DNA from 2 places in the Vogesella sp. LIG4 genome. Region 1 is predicted to be linked to the other one. Evidence: riboswitches for the same ligand, from Rfam matches in the RefSeq annotation. Region 1 holds a riboswitch; the other holds the start of a gene.

Region 1 (7,115 bases):
GTTGCTCTGGTTGTTGTCCTTCATCGACAGCAGGTGCTTGTCGAAGGCCACCACGCCGCCTTTTTCGTCGGTCAGCGTGTACGGCAGGCGGCAGGCCTGCGAGCAGTCGCCGCGGTTGGCACTGCGGCCGGTGTCGGCATGGCTGATGAAGCACTGGCCGGAGTACGCCACGCACAGCGCGCCGTGGATGAAGTATTCGATGGCGGCCGGGTCGGCGCCTTCGGCCACGGTCTGCGCGATCTTGGCGATCTGCGGAATGGTCAGCTCGCGCGCCAGCACGATCTGGCTGAAGCCGGCATCGGACAGGAAGCGCGCCTTCTCCGGGCTGCGGATGTCGCACTGGGTGGAGGCATGCAGCTGGATCGGCGGCAGATCCATGCGCAGGATGCCCATATCCTGCACGATCAGCGCGTCCACGCCGGCGTCGTACAGTTGCCAGATCAGCTTGCGCGCCGCGTCCAGCTCGGCATCGTGCAGGATGGTGTTGAGGGTGGTGAAGATGCGCGCATGGTAGCGGTGGGCGAATTGCACCAGGGAGGCGATATCTTCCACGCTGTTGCAGGCGTTGTGCCGCGCGCCAAAGCTGGGGCCGCCGATATACACCGCGTCGGCGCCGTGCAGGATGGCCTCGCGGCCGATGTCGGCGTTCTTGGCGGGGGACAGCAGCTCTACCTGGTGCGGCAACAGACTCATGAATACTTCCTGCGGTGGGTGGTGGGGTGAAGGGGCGGAAGTATAGCGGAATCAGTGGCTTAGGTGTAGCCGCCCGCATTGCCGCCGCGAGCGCCGGCGGCAGGCGGACGCCGTGTGGAAAAGATCAGCTCAGCAGGCGGAAGATTTCCCAGTGCTGGGTACCGGAAACCACGTGTGGTTCCAGCTGTCGGCTCCAGGCGGCGTGGGCGTCCAGGGTGGCCAGCTTGGCCCAGGCGGCTTCCAGCTCGGCCAGGCTGCCAACGGTGATTTCGGACTGGATGGTGGATTCCCTGGCGCCGATCGAACCGGTCAGCAGGCGCACGCGGTCTTCGCTCCAGCCTATTTGTGAACCGATTTCCTGTAACCAGTGATGCATCTGCGCCAGCACTTCGGCCTTGTGGCCGAAACGGGCTTCGATACTCCAGCGGGCGATGAACATGGTGGCTACTCCTGTCAGAACAGGGCATGCCGGAAGCGCGCGGTCAGCAGCTGCCGCTGCAGCGCGGAGGCTGTTGGGCGGCCGTGTTGCAAGGTAGCCGGGCCGGCGCACGCGGGGGCGCGTGCGCGCATGCCTGGTGGGTGTAACCCAGCATAGACCATGACCGGGCGGCTGGCTGGCCTCAGCTGCTGAGCAGGTTGGCCAGTGCGTCCACTGCTTCCGCCCACTCGGCGTCTTCGTCCAGCGCCTGCTTCAGGAACGATGACTGCGAGCGGTTCCAGAACGGGGCATCCTCGATGGCGGTTTCGTGCGGCAGCGGGTGGCTGGCGATGAAGGCGCGGATGGCGGGGGGCTCGGCCGGCAGGCCCAGTTGCTGGAACAGGCCCGGCAGATCGTGGTGGCTGGTATCCATGCTGCTCTCCTTTGGCAACGTGTTTTGTTGGTGATGTGACTGTGCAACGATTTGTCTGTGCAGCATAGACTGCAGCAACGGATGTAGCAGCGCAATTGGCATCGCCGGTGAGTAATACGTCGCTGCCGTGTAGCTGGGTGTGAGCAATGCCGCGCCGCCGGCAGCCTGCCCGACTACGGCAAGCTGTGCAGCGATGGCGACCTGAAAAACCTGCACGCCTGCGACTGGTTCCACGCGCTGCTGGAGGAGGTACGCCAGCAGGAATTCAGCCGGCAGTGAGCCGTTGCGCCTTTGGCAAATAAAAAAGGTTGGCCGCAAGCTTGCGGCCAACCTTTTGTTTCATGTGAAACGGTAAATCAGGAACGCGGCATCAGATCTTGTCGTACAGCTTGCCGCCGCCCTGCACGAACTCGATAGCCTTCACTTCCATGCCCTTGTGCAGCGCGTCCTGCTCGCTGATGCCCTGCTTGGCGGCGAATTCGCGCACGTCCTGGGTGATCTTCATCGAACAGAAGTGCGGGCCGCACATGGAGCAGAAGTGCGCCACCTTGGCGCTGTCTTTCGGCAGCGTTTCGTCGTGGAAGTCGCGCGCCTTGTCCGGGTCCAGGCCCAGGTTGAACTGGTCTTCCCAGCGGAACTCGAAGCGCGCCTTGGACAGCGCGTTGTCGCGGATCTGCGCGCCGGGGTGACCCTTGGCGAGATCGGCGGCGTGCGCAGCCAGCTTGTAGGTGATGATGCCTTCCTTCACATCGTTCTTGTTCGGCAGGCCCAGGTGTTCCTTCTGGGTGACGTAGCACAGCATGGCGGTGCCGTACCAGCCGATCTGTGCGGCGCCGATGGCGGAGGTGATGTGGTCGTAGCCCGGTGCGATGTCGGTGGTGAGCGGCCCCAGGGTGTAGAACGGCGCTTCGTGGCACCACTCCAGTTCCTTGTCCATGTTCTCCTTGATCAGCTGCATCGGCACGTGGCCGGGGCCTTCGATCATCACCTGCACGTCGTGCTGCCAGGCGATCTGCGTCAGTTCGCCCAGGGTCTTGAGTTCGCCCAGCTGCGCGGCGTCGTTGGCGTCCCAGGCGGAGCCCGGGCGCAGGCCGTCACCCAGGCTGAAGGCTACGTCGTAGGCCTTCATGATTTCGCAGATTTCCGCAAAGTGGGTGTAGAGGAAGTTTTCCTGGTGATGCGCCAGGCACCACTTGGCCATGATGGAGCCGCCGCGCGACACGATGCCGGTCATACGGTTGGCGGTCATCGGCACGTAGCGCAGCAGTACGCCGGCGTGGATGGTGAAGTAGTCCACGCCCTGCTCGGCCTGTTCGATCAGCGTGTCGCGGAAGATTTCCCAGTTGAGGTCTTCGGCCTTGCCGTTCACCTTTTCCAGCGCCTGGTAGATGGGCACGGTGCCGATGGGTACCGGGGAGTTGCGCAGGATCCACTCGCGGGTTTCGTGGATGTTCTTGCCGGTGGACAGGTCCATGATGGTGTCGGCGCCCCAGCGGATGCCCCAGGTCATCTTGTCCACTTCTTCGCTGATCGACGATGTTACCGCGCTGTTGCCGATGTTGCCGTTGATCTTCACCAGGAAGTTGCGGCCGATGATCATCGGTTCGCTTTCCGGGTGGTTGATGTTGTTGGGGATGATGGCGCGGCCGGCGGCCACTTCCTGGCGCACGAATTCCGCGGTGATGTCTTCCGGCAGCTGGGCGCCGAAGTTCTGGCCGGCGTGCTGGCGGGTCATCAGCTCCAGCAGGCGGTTGTTGCCGGTGGCGTGCAGCGATTCGATATACGCCTTGCGGTTCTGGTTTTCGCGGATGGCGACGAATTCCATTTCCGGGGTGATGATGCCGCGGCGCGCGTAGTGCATCTGGGTAACGTTGGCACCGGCCCTGGCGCGGCGCGGCTTGCGGGTGAGGTCGAAGCGCAGGTCGGCCAGCTTCGGGTCCGCCTCGCGGGCGCGGCCGTATTCGCTGCTCAGGCCGGCCAGCAGCTCGGTGTCGTCACGCTCGGCAATCCAGGCAGCACGCAGTGCCGGCAGGCCGGAGCGGATGTCGATGCTGGCTTGCGGGTCGCTGTACGGGCCGCTGGTGTCGTAGACGTAGATCGGCGGGTTCTGCTCGCCGCCGAACTGGGTGGGGGTGTCGGCCTGGCTGATTTCGCGCATCGGCACGCGAATGTCCGGGCGGCTGCCCTGTACGTGGATCTTGCGGGAGTTCGGCAGCGGCTGGATGGCGGCGGAATCCACCACCATTTGTTCGTTCAGTTTGCTAGGCGCGTTCATCGGGGGGCTCCAGTTGCGATGAAACGGCGCAAGGAGCGACCCGGACAGGCGGGGCGGCACGGGCGAGGCCCGTACGGCATTGGAGTGTCTGGCAGATCACGCTTCCCTACGCCGGGATTATCCGGGTCAGGTTCGAAGGGTAACTCTCACCCACCAGCCTGCCGTTGCGTGCGGGAACTGCTCCCTGGCGCTGTCCGGCAGGGGCAGGACCCCTAGCGACGCAGCGAAGGTAAGTGAATTGCGGTGTGACCGCAAGCGCTTTTTCCTCTGCGCCGTCGCGGCATTCCGCTTTGAAACCAGGTAGTTGCCCGGCATCGGCAGGCGTCTGGCGCCAACCATCATGGGTGATTTGGGCGTGGGGAGGCGGTTGGCGGCAAACCGGGCTGGCGTCTGGCAGGTGTTGTTCTACAGTCAATACTTGTCGGCTGGCCACAGGTGGCCAGGAGGAGGCGGGAATGAACGAGAGTCAGTTGCGGCATGCCATCGAGGATGTTGCCAGCAAGACCGGTGTGCCGGAGGCCGAGGTGCAAAGATGCTTCGAGCAGGCGCTGGGCTCGCTATGCGCCCACGCCCGGGTGCAGGATTACCTGCTGGTGCTGGCCGGGCGGAAGGTACGCGAATCCCTGCGTGCCATGCCCGGCGCGCAGGCAGACGCCGCTCGTGTGGCGCCTGCTGCCCGCCGTTTACAGGGCTGAGCGGCAGTTGGCCGCATTGCCTGATTGTTAATGCCTAGTCGTTCTTGGACGACGGGCGGCCGGTCTTGATGCTTTCCACCTTGGCCAGCATGGTTTTCAGCCGTGCAACAGGCATGGCTTCCAGCGCCAGCAGGCCGGCGCGCAGCAGCTCGCTCTTCTTGATGTTGATGCCGGCATCCAGGCTTTTCTTCTTCAGCTCGGCAATCTTGTCGTAGTCGCTCTTGGGCATGGTGAAGCTGTCGCGCACCACCTTGGTTTTCTTCTTTTTCTTGTCACCGGCAGTGGTGACGGCGGCGGCCTCTACCGGGGCGGCAGCAACGGCTGGCGCCTTGCTTGCCACGGCTTCTGCCGGGGCGGCCTGCTCCGCTGCGGCCGGCTTGCTGCCGGTGCGACGGCGGCTACGGGTAGGGCGGGCGGTTTGCTGGGTGGGAGTAGTGGTCTCGGGCGTGATTGCTGCGGGTTTCTTCATGACGGGCACCGGTGCGCTGATTAAACGAGATATACAGTATATACCGTTATTTACTGCGGAATGCCAATGCAATGCCGGCTGCGGCCGGCTACCGGCATGCAACTTTTCCTCGCCCTGCCCATCCATGCCACTGGTCCGTTCTTCAAGCCCTGCCCCCTAGCCTTTGAGGCAAGAATGCGACATGTGCCTTGGGGGCTTTCTCCGACTCCTGTATGATGACGGCCACTTTGGATAAGTGCGGCCAGCGGCCGCCACTGCGGGCGGTAGCGGTGGCGTGAGGGTGGCACGGTACGGTAGTGGCATTTTTTTGCCAGTGCCTTGATATTGATGGTTTTTCTCCGGCTGCTGCACAGGCAGCATGGTGATGTTTCAGCCCGATGCCGGGCGCCTGCGAAAACCGTATGACATGCCGCGTGCGGTTTTCAGAGTCGTCCTTTTATTTAGTCTTGAATCCCCCGGAGTTTCCGATGAATTTCGAACAAGCCCGTTTCAACATGGTTGAGCAGCAGATCCGTCCGTGGGATGTGCTCGACACCTCCATCCTCGATTTGCTGTTTCACGTGAAACGCGAAGATTTCGTGCCGGAAGACAAGCGCACCCTGGCATTTACCGACGTGCAGCTGCCGCTGGAAAACGGCTGCACCATGCTGGAACCGAAGGTGGAAGCCCGCCTGCTGCAGGACCTGCAGGTGAAAGCCAGCGACAAGGTACTGGAAGTGGGCACCGGCAGCGGCTACATGACCGCACTGCTGGCCGCGGTGAGCCAGCACGTGTACAGCGTGGACCTGGACGCCGAGCAATCCCAGCGCGCTGCGGCCAACCTGAAGACCGCCGGCATCCGCAATGTGACCCTGAGTGTGGGCAACGGCATCGACGGCCTGGCCTCGCAGGCGCCGTTCGACGTGATCTTCCTCGGCGGCTCGGTACCGGTGGTGCCGGAAGCGCTGAAGGCGCAGCTGGCCGTGGGCGGCCGCCTGGCGGTGATCGTGGGCGATGCCCCGGTAATGATCGCCAAGATCATCACCCGCGTGTCGGAAAGCGCCTACCAGGAAAGCGTGAGCTTCGACACCAATATCGCACGCCTGCAGCAGCTGGACGCCATCGAGCCGTCCCGCTTCAGCTTCTGAGCATGGTAGGCGAAATCACTGCCCGCGATCTGGCGGCCTGGCTGGCGGACGACAGTCGTGCCAAGCCGGTGCTGCTGGATGTGCGCGAGGACTGGGAATACGCGCTGTGCCACATCGCCGGCTCGCAGCAGATGGTGATGAACATGGTGCCGCTGCGTCATAACGAGCTGCCGGACGATGTGCCCATCGTTACCATCTGCCACCACGGCGTGCGCAGCTTCCAGGTGGGCCTCTACCTGCAGAACGCCGGCTTCGAGCAGGTGCTGAGCCTGCGTGGCGGCGTGGATGCCTGGGCCAATGAGGTAGACCCGGCGATGGCACGCTACTGAGAACCTGCTTACGATCTGCTGTGCTTCGTGAAACGTTACGCGGTGAGTACGCCTTGTCTCGCTCTAGCTCGCGAGATCGTAAACAGATTCTGCGCCATCCTGCCAAGTCGAAAGCCGTTCCTGCCGGAGCGGCTTTTTTGTTGTTGCCACCGCGTGGCAGAAATCGAGTGAGCATGAGTTACCTATCCCCCGCTATCGAATCCCTGCCCACCGCCTGGCGCGATGTGCTGGCCGCTCCGGCGCTGGCCGCGCAGCTGCAGGCCATCGAGGCGCGTCTTGCCGCCCGCGCCGCTGACGGCGTGGCGATCTATCCGCCGCGCGAGCTGATCTTCAATGCACTGCGCCACGTGGCGCCGCAGGACGTGCGGGTGGTGATCCTGGGGCAGGACCCGTACCACGGTGCCGGCGAGGCCATGGGGCTGAGTTTTTCGGTGCCGGCCGGGGTGAAGATTCCGCCCAGCCTGCGCAATATGTACAAGGAGCTGGCCAGCGACCTGGGCGTCGCCCCGGCCGCCAGCGGCGACCTGTCGCACTGGGCGCGCCAGGGCGTGCTGCTGCTCAACACCTCGCTGACGGTGGAGGCCGACAATGCCGGCAGCCACGGCAAGCTCGGCTGGCAGCAAATCACGGATGCGCTGATCGACGCGGTGAGCGCGCAAAACCCCGGTTGCGTGTT
Region 2 (7,115 bases), 1.5 Mb from region 1:
TCGGCTGCCAAAACGCCGGTTTTACAAAAATATCTCCACCGCCGCGGCGCTGCTGTTGAACAGCAGTTGCTGCTGCGCCGGGCTCATCGCGGGGGGCTTATTGCAGCCACACCAGGTTGGCGAGGATGTCGTCTAGCAGTTCACGGCTGGGCAGGAAGCGTTTCATGGCGGTTGCTCCGTGTTGATGGCTGCAGTATGGCGGCGAACTATAACTTTGTTAAATTGATTTCCAATAACTGATTGTTTGCGTGCGGCTATAAGGCGGCGCCGGGCCGACAGCTTATGCTGTATGCGTTGTAGACGATGGCGGGCTACACCGCCAGCAGCGGCAGCGGGCGGAAGGTATTGCCCAGCATGGCGGCGGAGGGCTTGCCCCACCACTGTTCGATGGCCGTGGCGTACAGCTGGCGAAAATCCACCGCGTAGGGCAGATTGCCGTCGCTAATGTCGGCTAGCTGCGGTGCCTGGCCGTAGAGGCCGCCTTTTACCCGTCCGCCCAATACGAAGTGGGCATTGGCGGTGCCGTGGTCGGTGCCGTTGTTGCCGTTCTGGCGGGGGCGGCGGCCGAACTCGGCATAGCTCATGAGCAGGGTGTCGCGCCAGCGTCCGCGTGCGTCCAGCCCCTGCTGCAATGCGGCCAACCCTTCGGCCAGCTCACCCAGCAGCCGCGCCTGGGTGGCGGGCTGGTTGCTGTGGGTGTCGAAGCCGGTCAGCGTCAGCCGCGCCACCGCGATACGCGCACCGCCGTCCAGTGTGGCCAGCAGGGTGCGGATAGCCTGGCCGAAGGCGCCGGGCGCGGCCGGCAGCTTGCCTTCGTCGCGCGCACCAGCCGGTGCCATGGCGGCCATGCCGCCACCGCTGCCACCCAGCTCCGCAGCCGCATGGCGGATGTCGTCTTCCACTTTCAGGATGTGTGCCAGCGCGCCGCTGCCGCCGGCTGCGTGGCTTTGTACCAGCCTGGCCTGGCGGGCGAAGCTGTCCGGCGTGGTGAGCACCACGGCGCGGGCGCCGCCGGCCAGCGGCCCCAGTGTCTGGCTGCCGAGGATGACACCGTCGCTGGCGTAGGCATCACCCGGCGGGTAGTGCTGGAATAGCCGCGTCAGCCAGCCGTCGCTCAGGTATTGCTGGCTGTTGCTGGCGCTGTCCCAGATATCGATGGAGCGGAAGTGCGACAGATTGGGTTCCGGGTAGCCCACGCCCTGCACGATGGCCAGCTGGCCGGCCTGCCACAGCGGCAGCAGTGGTGCCAGCGCCGGGTGCAGGCCGCTGCTTTCGTTCAGTTGCAGCACCTGTTCGCGGGCAATGGCGAGGCTGGGGCGCAGCCGGTAGTAATCGCTGCTGGCGAACGGCACCACGGTGTTGAGGCCGTCGTTGCCGCCCTTCAGCTCCACCAGGATCAGCAGCCGCTCATAGCCGGCCGGTGCCAGCGCGTAGGCGAGGCCGGGCAGTTGCACGGTGAGCAGGCCGGCGCCCAGGGTTTTGAGAAAGTCGCGTCTTTGCATCGGGGTCTCCCTCATTCCACCTGGTAAGCCGGATCCATCAACAGCGCACGCAGCGTCTGGCTGGCGGGCAGGTTGGCCGCAAGCGGCTGGGTGGGCGGCAGCGCCAGCAGGTAGTGCGGCAGCTGCGCCATGCTCAGCCCGGTGCCTTGCAGCCAGTCGTCCGCCGGGAGCACCAGCTGATTCATGCTGCGCTCGGCGCGTTTCTCCAGCGGCCTGGCGGCCGGGTCCATGGCCGGCCGGTTGCCACCGTCGCGCCACAGGCGATCCAGGAACTGTTTGCGTGCCAGCAGGGTGGCGCTGTTGATCCACGCTTCGCCGCCGGGCCAGCCGCGCACATTGGGCGGGTTGAACACGTCCTGTCCCATGCCGCGGTTGAGCACCGCCAGCGCCCGCCAGTCCGGCGCCGGCTGCTCGAAGGTGCGCAGCGTACCCACGGTCAGCTCCAGCGGCGATTTCACCTGCTGGCCGGCGCTGCGCCAGAAGGCATCGCTCAGCAGCAGCTTGCGCAGCAGCGGTTTGATCTCGTAGTCGCGGGCGAAGCTTGCGGCCAACTGTTGCACCTTTTGCTCGTCCACCTGCGGCGACACCAGGTACAGCCACAGTTTGCGGGTGATGAAGCGGCTGGTTTCCGGCCGCGCCAGCAGCAGGTCCAGCACCTCGTCGCCGTCGAAATTGCCGCTGCGGCCGAACACGGTCTTGCTGCCGTCGTCATGCTGGCGCGGGCGGTAGACGAAGCTGATGCTGCCCGGTTGCAGGCTCCAGCCGGTGAAGGCGCGTGCCGCCTCGCGGATGTCCTGCTCGCTGTAATGGCCTTCGCCCAGGGTGAACAGTTCCATCACCTCGCGGGCGAAGTTCTCGTTGGGCTGGCCCTTGCGGTTGGCCGCGGTGTCCAGGTAGCGCAGCATGGCCGGATCGCGGGCGACGTCGTGCAGCAGGGTGGCGAAGTTGCCCAGCGCATCGCGGCGCAGCAGCACGTTCTGCTGGTACATCAGCTCCGGCACTTTCACTTTTTCCAGTGCCGACACGAAGTGGTTGTGCCAGAACAGGGTCATCTTTTCGCTGATCTGGCTGTGGCTGGCATACATCTCCTGCAGCCACCAGCCGCGCAGCGCCAGGCCCTTTTCCTGCTCCTCGCGCTGGAATGCCTTTTTCTCTTCCTCGCTCATGTCGCGCCGCGGCGGCAGTTGCAGTTCCTGCTCCGCCCAGCCCGGTGGCGGGGTCTGTGCCACGTGGTGGGCCTCGTCCAGCACGCGGTCCACCGCCTGCGCCCGTTCCAGTGGTGCCAGCTGGCGGATGGCCGCCGGCGGCGCGCCAAAGCCGGTGCGCTGCAGCAGCAGGCGGGCGCCGTCCTCGCCGATTGGCGCAGCCAGGGCAGACAGCGGGAGCAGGAGCGGAAGCAGGCGGCGCAGCAGGAGCATGATGGCAGTGGAATGTAAAAAGGCAGTTCACAGTCTAGCTGCCAGGGCAGGGGCGGGTTGCGCACAGCTGTTAAGGATTGTGGCATGAAGCGTTATACTTGCCGCTCGATCACCGGGGGTGCCCGCCAGGCATGTTGGCCAGGCGGACTGAGAAATACCCCAGAACCTGATCTGGGTCATGCCAGCGGAGGAAGTGTGATGTGCGGCCATGCCGCGTGCCGCTTCTTCTTTTGGGTGCCGTAAGCAAAAGAGGATGTCTGCAATGTTCAAGAAAACCATCATGTTGCTGGCGCTGGCCGGCGTCTCCCTTTGTGCCGCAGCCGGCGAGCTGCGCGTGCTGACGCACAGCTCGTTCAGCCTGCCCAAGGACAAACTGGCCGAGTTCGAGCAGCAGGCCGGCGTGAAGCTGTCCATCATCAAGGCCGGCGATGCCGGCGAGATGCTCAACAAGCTGATCCTCACCCGCGCCAACCCCATTGCCGACGTGGTGTACGGCATCGACAACACCCTGATCGGCAAGGCCAATGCCGCCGGCGTGCTGGAGCCCACCAGCAGCAAGGTTGGCCGCAGCGTGGCCGGCGTTGCCCTGCCGGGCGCGGTAGCGGTGGACTACGGCTACGTGAACCTGAACATCGACAAGGCCTGGTTCGCCAAGAACAAGCTGCCGCTGCCGGCCAGCCTGGACGACCTGGCCAAGCCGGCCTACAAGAACCTGCTGGTGGTGGAAAACCCGGCTACCTCCAGCCCGGGGCTGGCCTTTCTGCTGGCCACCATCGCCGGCAAGGGCGAGGCCGGCGCCTTCCAGTGGTGGGAGAAGCTGCGCGATAACGGCATGAAGGTGGTGAAAGGCTGGAGCGAGGCCTACTACACCGAGTTCAGCCGCAACGGCGGCGCGCGCCCCATCGTGGTGAGCTATGCCACCAGCCCGGCGGCCGAGGTGTTCTACAGCAAGGAAAAACTCAGCGAGGCGCCCACCGCCAACCTGCTGCTCAAGGGCGGCGTGTTCCAGCAGGTGGAAGGCGTGGCGCGGGTGAAGGGAGGCAAGGAGCCGCAGGCGGCGCAGGCCTTTGTCGATTTCATGCGCAGCAATGCGGCGCAGCAGGCGATTCCCACCGAAATGTGGATGTACCCGGCAGTGGACGGCGTGAGCCTGGACCCGGTGTACAAGCACGCGCCGCAGCCCACCGCGTTCAGCAACCCCAAGCTTGACGCCATGCAGGCCAAGACCGCCGGCTGGGTCAGCCGCTGGACGCGGCTGGTGCTGAAATCCGGTAACTGACGCCATGCTTGCGGCCAACCTTGCTGCCAATCTTGCAGTTGGACGCCACGGCGACATCCACAGCCCGCGGCTGATACTGCGCCACCTGGATGCCGAGGTACTGCGCCTGGGCAGCAACGGCCGCCATGTCGAGGCCGGCGCCCGGCTGGGCGCCGTGCTGCCGGCGGACTGGCTGGGCGAGCAGGCGCTGATGGCGCTGCGGCTGGCGGACATGCTGGCCGATGACGGCTACGCGCCGTGGTCGCTGCGCGCCATGCTGTGCCGCGACAGCGGCCGCATGCTGGGGCATATCGGCTTTCACAGCACGCCGGCGCCGGCGTATCTGCATGAGCTGGCGCCGGGCGCGGTGGAGCTGGGCTACACCGTGTACGCCGCGCACCGTCGCCAGGGCTACGCCGCCGAGGCGCTGGCCGCCATGCTGCACTGGGCGCGGCGCGAGCACGGGCAGCAGCGCTTCGTGCTGTCCATCGCGCCGCACAACCAGCCGTCGCTGGCGCTGGCGCACCGCTTCGGCTTTTGCCAGGTGGGCAGCTGGCACGACCCGGAAGACGGCGACGAGCAGGTGTTCCTGCTGGAGCACGCTGCGTGAACTGGCCGCTGCGCAGCAGCCTGGCGCTGCTGCCGCTGTTGTTCCTGGCCGCCATGGTGGCGGCGCCGCTGGCGCGGTTGCTGTGGCAGGGCGGGGTGGCGTTCAGCCCGGCGCTGCTGCAGGACAGCTACCTGCAGTGGCGGCTGGCGTGGTCGCTGGGGCAGGCGCTGGCCAGCTGTCTGCTGTGCCTGCTCATTGGCCTGCCGCTGGCCTGGGTGCTGGCGCGCTATGACTTTCCCGGCCGCCGCCTGCTGCTGCGGTTGTTGCTGCTACCCTTCGTGATGCCCACCCTGGTGGCCGGCCTCGGCGTGCTGGCGCTGTTCGGCCCGCATGGCGTGAGCGGCATCAATCTGCAGGACACGCCGTGGCTGCTGCTGTACGGCAACCTGTTCTACAACCTGCCGCTGCTGGTGCGTGCCGGGGTGGATGGCCTGGCGCAGGTGCCGGCCAGCCGCCTGCAGGCGGCGCGCACGCTGGGCGCCACGCCGTGGCGCTGCTTCTGGCGGGTGGAGTGGCCGGTGCTGCGGCCGTGGCTGGGCTCCGCGCTGTGCCTGATCTTCCTGTACTGCTTTGCCGGTTTCGGCCTGGCGCTGCTGCTGGGCGGGCAGCGCTACGCCACGGTGGAAGTGGAAATCTATTCGCTGGTGGCTTACGAGCTGAACCTGGCTGATGCCGGCGCGCTGGCACTGCTGGCACTGGCGGTGGGTGCACTGGCGGTAGGCGGCTATGCCTGGGTCGAGCGCCGGCTGGTGCGGGACAACCGCCCCGGCCCCACGTTGTGCCGCCCGCCGCAAGGTTGGCCGCAACGCCTGCAGCTGCTGGCGGCGCTGCTGTTGCTGGCGCTGTGCTGCGCCGCGCCGCTGGCCGCGATTGTCTGGCGTGCACTGCAGGCCGATGCCGCCAGCTGGCGCAGCCTGTGGGATGGCGAGGTGCTGGGCGCCATCGGCAACACGCTGCGTTTTTCTGCCGGCGCGGTGCTGCTGGCGCTGTTGCTGGGGCTGACGCACGGCGTGGCGGCGGCGCGCTGGTGGTGGCTGCGCGGGCTGGGCTTTCTGCCTTTCATGGTGTCGCCGGTGATGCTGGCCTTCGGCCTGCTGCTGCTGTACCCGCAGTTCAGCGCCAGCCTGGGGCTGCTGCTGGCGGCCTATGCGCTGCTGGGCTACCCCTTTGTGGCCAAGGCGGTGGCGGCGGCGCTGGCCAGTCTGCCGCCCAGCCTGCCGGCGGCGGCGCGCACCCTGGGCGCCACCCGCTGGCGCGCTTTTCTCCGCGTCAGCCTGCCGCTGATCCGCCCGGCGCTGCGCCGCGGGCTGGCGTTTGCCGCTGCCACCGCGGTGGGCGAATTCGCGGTGACGCTGTTCCTGTCGCGCCCGGAGTGGACCACGCTCACCACGCTGATCTACCAGCGGCTGGGCCGCCCCGGTGCGGCCAACCTGCAGCAGGCCATGCTGCTTACCTGTTTGCTGCTGGGCTTTGCCCTGCTGGCGTTCCTGATCATCGAATGGCCGGAGAAACATCGTGCTGCGGATTGAACAACTGAGCCTGGCCTTCCACCGCCGCCGCGTGCTGGACGGCGTGTCGCTGCAGGTGGCGGCAGGTGAGACGCTGGCGCTGCTGGGGCCGTCCGGCGCCGGCAAGTCCAGCCTGCTGGCGGTGCTGGCCGGGCTGCAGCGGCCGGATGCCGGCAGTGTCAGCCTGCACGGCCGCGACCTGCTGGCGCTGCCGCCGGAGCGCCGCCAGCTGGCGATGATGTTCCAGGATCATGCGCTGTTCCCGCACCTGGACGCTGCGGCCAACGTTGCCTTCGGCCTGGTCGAGCGCGGCCAGCCGCCACGTGCGGCGCGGCAGCAGGCCGAAGACATGCTGGCGGCGGTGGGGCTGGCCGGCCGTGGCCGCGCCGCCTGCCACACCCTGTCCGGCGGCGAACGGCAGCGGGTGGCGCTGGCACGCGCGCTGGTGTGCCGGCCGCAGTTGCTGCTGCTGGACGAACCGTTCTCCAGCCTGGACACCGACCTCAAACAGCAGCTGCTGGCCGATGTGGCGCAGCACCTGGCCGGCCTGCAGGTGCCGGCGCTGCTGGTAACGCACGACCGTCACGAGGCATTCACCCTGGCGCAGCGGGTGGCCATTCTGCAGCACGGCCGCATCGTGCAGCAGGGCACGCCGGCGGAGATCCTGGCGCAGCCGGCCAGTGCCTGGGTGGCGCGCTTCGTCGGCTTTCACAATGTGTTCGATGGCTACGCCATCCCGCCGCAGGCCTTCGTGCTGGGCGATGGCCAGCCGCAGCGGCGCATCCTGGCGGTGGCGCCGCAGGCCGATGGCTGGCGGCT

What was found. Region 1 has a riboswitch for thiamine pyrophosphate ahead of thiC (phosphomethylpyrimidine synthase ThiC). Riboswitches for the same ligand answer to the same signal wherever they lie in the genome.
Region 2: linked by a shared signal. The riboswitch ahead of PSELUDRAFT_RS17710 (thiamine ABC transporter substrate binding subunit) and the one ahead of thiC (phosphomethylpyrimidine synthase ThiC) in region 1 are both predicted to bind thiamine pyrophosphate.

The regions. Positions count from the first base shown of each region.
Region 1 covers NZ_LT607802.1:1,193,375-1,200,489, forward strand. Annotated here, with positions in the region: gene PSELUDRAFT_RS05620 (U32 family peptidase) at 1-693, opposite strand, end outside; gene PSELUDRAFT_RS05625 (hypothetical protein) at 818-1,132, opposite strand; gene PSELUDRAFT_RS05630 (DUF2789 domain-containing protein) at 1,314-1,544, opposite strand; gene thiC (phosphomethylpyrimidine synthase ThiC) at 1,915-3,819, opposite strand; TPP riboswitch at 3,906-4,043, opposite strand; gene PSELUDRAFT_RS05640 (DUF3562 domain-containing protein) at 4,275-4,514, shown strand; gene PSELUDRAFT_RS05645 (hypothetical protein) at 4,549-4,983, opposite strand; gene PSELUDRAFT_RS05650 (protein-L-isoaspartate O-methyltransferase) at 5,451-6,110, shown strand; gene PSELUDRAFT_RS05655 (rhodanese-like domain-containing protein) at 6,113-6,439, shown strand; gene ung (uracil-DNA glycosylase) at 6,613-7,115, shown strand, end outside.
Region 2 covers NZ_LT607802.1:3,822,491-3,829,605, reverse strand. Annotated here, with positions in the region: gene PSELUDRAFT_RS17720 (DUF1501 domain-containing protein) at 312-1,502, opposite strand; gene PSELUDRAFT_RS17715 (DUF1800 family protein) at 1,514-2,920, opposite strand; TPP riboswitch at 3,025-3,131, shown strand; gene PSELUDRAFT_RS17710 (thiamine ABC transporter substrate binding subunit) at 3,183-4,199, shown strand; gene PSELUDRAFT_RS17705 (GNAT family N-acetyltransferase) at 4,204-4,788, shown strand; gene PSELUDRAFT_RS17700 (iron ABC transporter permease) at 4,842-6,317, shown strand; gene PSELUDRAFT_RS17695 (ABC transporter ATP-binding protein) at 6,304-7,115, shown strand, end outside.